2 regions of the Paenibacillus glycanilyticus genome follow, and region 1 is predicted to be linked to the other one. Evidence: riboswitches for the same ligand, from Rfam matches in the RefSeq annotation. Region 1 holds a riboswitch; the other holds the start of a gene.
What was found. A riboswitch is a leader RNA that binds a small molecule or an ion and turns the genes downstream of it on or off. The one in region 1 is predicted to bind cobalamin.
Positions count from the first base shown of each region.

Region 2: linked by a shared signal. The riboswitch ahead of ACR9FF_RS13280 (S-layer homology domain-containing protein) and the one ahead of ACR9FF_RS16670 (ABC transporter substrate-binding protein) in region 1 are both predicted to bind cobalamin.

Region 1 is NZ_CP195155.1:3,614,443-3,616,643, forward strand. It holds gene ACR9FF_RS16670 (ABC transporter substrate-binding protein) at 1-978, opposite strand, end outside; cobalamin riboswitch at 1,151-1,365, opposite strand; gene ACR9FF_RS16675 (heavy metal translocating P-type ATPase) at 1,398-2,201, opposite strand, start outside.
Region 2 is NZ_CP195155.1:2,896,388-2,898,588, reverse strand. It holds gene ACR9FF_RS13280 (S-layer homology domain-containing protein) at 1-1,411, opposite strand, end outside; cobalamin riboswitch at 1,569-1,747, opposite strand; gene ACR9FF_RS13275 (metallophosphoesterase family protein) at 1,843-2,201, opposite strand, start outside.

The DNA of each region.
Region 1 (2,201 bases):
CTTCACAAGATCCGGGTGAAGAGCTTTCGCAACCTGCAGCAGGGCATCCGCAAGACGCGGACCTACGCGCGAAGTCTCGTCATTGCCAACTTCGAACATCTGCTTGTTCTTCACCGCATCAATCGCATCCCAGCCCGGACGGCTGTTAATTCCGGTAACGATTGGATTCGGATCCTCTCCCAGATCAGGATAAAGGATAATTTCAGGGTTTTGCTTCACGACTTCTTCCGCGCTAACTTCATACCAGCCTGCTTGCGAAGCGCCCACGTTCGTTCCGCCGGCAATCGTAAGCAGTTCATCCAGGAACGTGCCGGAACCAACCGTCCAGCCTGGCGAGAATTCCAGGTAAACCAGCTTTTTCGGAGCGTCCTTCACGGCATCCGTCACCTGCTGCTTCACATCGCGCATATGCGTTGCGACTTGCGCGGCTTCCGTGTTCTTATTCATTATTTTACCGATTGTCTCGATTTTGGCAATTGTTTCATCGTAAGTTTTAGGATCCGTGGCAAGAACCGTAATGTTCAGCTTGCGAAGCTGCTCGACCGCATCGGTATTCATCGTAGAGGAAGCCACTACAAGATCGGGATTAAGAGCCGCGACTGCTTCGATATTGGTCGTCATGTCGCCTACTTTAGGCTTGGACGCCGCTTCTTCCGGATAATTGCTGTAGCTGTCAACGCCGGCTACTTCTTCGCCTGCGCCAACCGCATAAAGAACTTCCGTCTCGCTTGGCGCGAGAGATACGACCTTCGCTGGAGCTTTCTCAAACGTCAATTCCGTTCCCGTAGCATCCGTCACCTTGAACGGATATACCGTCTCCGCTGCGGCTGCCGGACTTTCGGCCGGCTGCTCGCTTTGAATCGGCGATGCCGACGCGCCCGCATTCCCCGCATCGTTCGTGTTCGCTTTGTTAGCGCCGCATGCCGCCATAAAGACCAGAATTGCGGCCATCAGCATGGCCAGCATTAATTTCGACAATCTTTTGTTTCTCCCAACCATTGTTTCCAAGCACCCCTTCTATTTATCTTGAATCGAAAACAAAAAAAGGCATTCCCGGCAAAGGTGCCGGAAATGCCGGAAGTCTTTTTTTGCATGCGCGCAAAGAAAGACGGGTTCCCTCATTCCAACACTTCCCTAATTCCGCGTAGGTACAGCGTTATGCAAACAGGCAGGTCTCCTGACTCGAAGCAGTAGCGCCAGCGTCTTCCCGAATATTGCATTCAGTGACGTAAGCTGGCACACGGGTCTAATTAAAATTAGACCGCTTCTTACAGTGGCGGGTCCGTGCCGGATTTTAACCGGACTTCCCTATTAAGCTTGCAACAGCCTGTCGGCTCCTGCAGCACCTGTTCCATGATTTATTCGTTTTCGACCAACGTAACTATACCACCCATATTCTAGAATTGTCCAGCAGCTCTTCTTAATCTTGCTCCAAGACGGATGGCGTTGCCCACCACCGACACCGAACTGAACGCCATTGCCGTACCGGCCATCCATGGCTGAAGCATGCCGCAAGCGGCGAACGGAATGATAAGCGCGTTATAGATAAAAGCAAACGTCAGATTTTGCCGGACATTGCGAACCGTTAGGCGGCTGATCAGCAAAGCCTCCGGAATAGCGGTCATCCGGGGCTGGAGAAGCGTAATATGCCCGGCCGTTAACGCCGCATCCGTACCGTCTCCCATCGCGAGGCCTACATCCGCCGCGGCAAGTGCCGGAGCGTCATTCCAGCCGTCGCCAGCCATCCCAACCTTGTAGTCCTGCTCCTTCAGGCGGTCAACCAGCTCCAATTTATCTTCAGGCAGCATATTGGCATAGACCTTCGAAGGATCGATTCCCGCCGTTTGGGCCGCGCTCAAGGCAGGCGCAGGATGATCTCCCGTTGCCAGAACCACGGTTACTCCTGCTTTCCGAAGCTGCGTCACGGCCGGCTTGGCAAAAGCCTTTACCGCATCGATGAAGGATATAGCTCCGATTACCCGGTTATTATCCGCTACGTATAACACCGTTTCCCCAAGCTTCTGGCGTTCTTCCGCGAATCTTTGAATAGCTGGACTGCCGATGCCCCACTTTTTCAGTGCGGCAAACCCGGCATTGCCGATTCCGATTCTTCTCTGCTCCACCAATGCTTCTACCCCTTTGCCTGTCGTATAGGAGAAATCGGTTGCGGCAGGAGGAACGAGGCCGGTCTGCACGGCCTC
Region 2 (2,201 bases), 720 kb from region 1:
CTACTCCTGCTACGACAGGAATAGCGTAATTGTGGCTGTCCAGTGCCAGCAAGGCAAAGGTAGGTCCGTTTATGCCTTGAGCAATAATTTTATTGAAATCTGCCAGCTTCTCGAGTTGATTGTATCCACCGACATCCGTTACATCTTTGCCGATCGAAGTCAGCGCCAGGATAACTCTGGAGTGCTCGGTATATTTATTTGGATCCAAAACATTTTGTTTATCCTGAACAGCCGCTACGACCTTTTTGTAATAAGCGTCATAGTAGCCATCCGGCACTTGGTAGTTGCCGCGTGCCAAGGTTAGGACTGACCACTCGCCGTTTAACGTTCCGAAGACGGGATTGCTTACCGTTGATAATAGATAAGCCAGATTGCGGTCAACGTATTGGCTGACTGTACCTGCTGCACTTGCCTTGTATGTAACCGTATAGGTCTGCGTTGCCTGGTTACCCGCACCGTCAGCCGCTTTGATAACAATCGTATTCAAGCCAGATACAAGATCAGCCGTATATTGTCCGCTGGAGGGTTGCAGCAGGTTCCCGTTCAGCTTCACTTCAGGGTCGATTGTCTGCTGAACGTTATCCGTAACCGATACCGAGAACGGGAGCTGTTGTGCCGTTACGACCTGATTGTTAACAAATCCATTAACCGTGATGGAAGGAGGAGTTGTATCCTGAGCTCCTGCCAATTCTGTCAAAGCTGAATTAACTTCCTCTTGCGTACTTTCAATATTTTGTAATGTTGCATATGCATGTTCGTACGCTGGACCAATCTTCTCATCATTCAGCAATTCCTGTTTGACAGGTGAGCTGTTAATTTCAGCTACCGCTTCCGTTAATCCATCCTTGTTGGCAAGTCGGATTTCTCCCCATTCGCTGCCAAGGTCCGTTCCGTATCCGTATACGGTAAATTGAACACGGATGACATCGCCGTTTTGCGGCTCATAATTTGAGAAGCCAACGGGAGGGAACGCATTATTTACGGCAAACATCCAACCGGACATATTGGTGTAGTCAAACTCTCCAAGCCAATTCTCATCCACTTTGCCGCCAAGCACCGCATGATTGTCTTCCAGCATCTTTGTAAGGTAAGCCGGAAGCTCAACCGGCCTGGAATCGTTATCTTTTACTTTGGATAAATAAAAAGCGCTATCGATCGATCCCGTATGCTTGTAATTCTCTTCCCCAAGAAGACGGTCGACCAAGGCAGCCCCATTGTCCCCTTCATAAAAAGGCACTTTCACGGGTTCTTTAATATAGCCCTGTCCAAGTGTAAATTTCTCCACATCTAGCGTGACGTAACCTTCCGGCGTATCTGCCGGGTCGGCATAAGACATACGGGCTGGCGTTGCCGCAACGGATAAAGTTACCGCAATAACAAGCAACCACACTAACCATTTATTTTTTTTCATTACAAGCTCCCTTTCTATAACTCTCTCATTCTCTTGCATAACTACCTATCCACACAGCAAAAAACCCTCCAACTCGTGAAAGTTGAAGGGCTTGGTCAAGTAAACATGTCAAAATAAGCATGCATAATGAACACCCTCCTATCGCTCGTAGAATTGCGGTGTAAAAAAGAATCAGGCAGGTATTCTGGCTCGAGCGTCAATGCCTATGCACCCTTCCCGGTTGCCCAGTGGATATGCGCATAAACTCGTCTCTTACAGCGGCGGGACCGCGTGGGATTCTCACCCAACTTCCCTTTTAACCAATCCAATACCATCGCCTTAACCGGCGGAAGGTATCATTGGCACCTGATACTTATCTCGTATTCAATTTGCTTGCTCATCATAACGAATATTTTTCGTTTTGTCATGCTAAATTTTTCAATTCTATAGGCCTATTCTCTCAGCTGATCCCCGTGAAAGACTCGCAAAATAAACTCCCGGTCGGGTACATCCAGCTTTTCGTAGGAAGCAAGGAATGCCGAATTATCATATTCCGCCTCCTGCAATTGCACCTCAAAACCCTGCTCGCTCACCGTAACGATCGCGTATCTGGCAGTGGGCTTATTGTTGCAGCCAAGGGAACCGGGATTCACAAACGTTTGTCTCTTGCTGACGAAATAATGTACCGGATGATGATGCCCGAATCCGATCAATGCGTCTTCGCAACCATTGAACAGCTTTTCCAGATTGGACAGGCTTGGCTCAACGATTGGGCTAAACGGATCTTTGCTAATCGGATCGTTAAACTTGT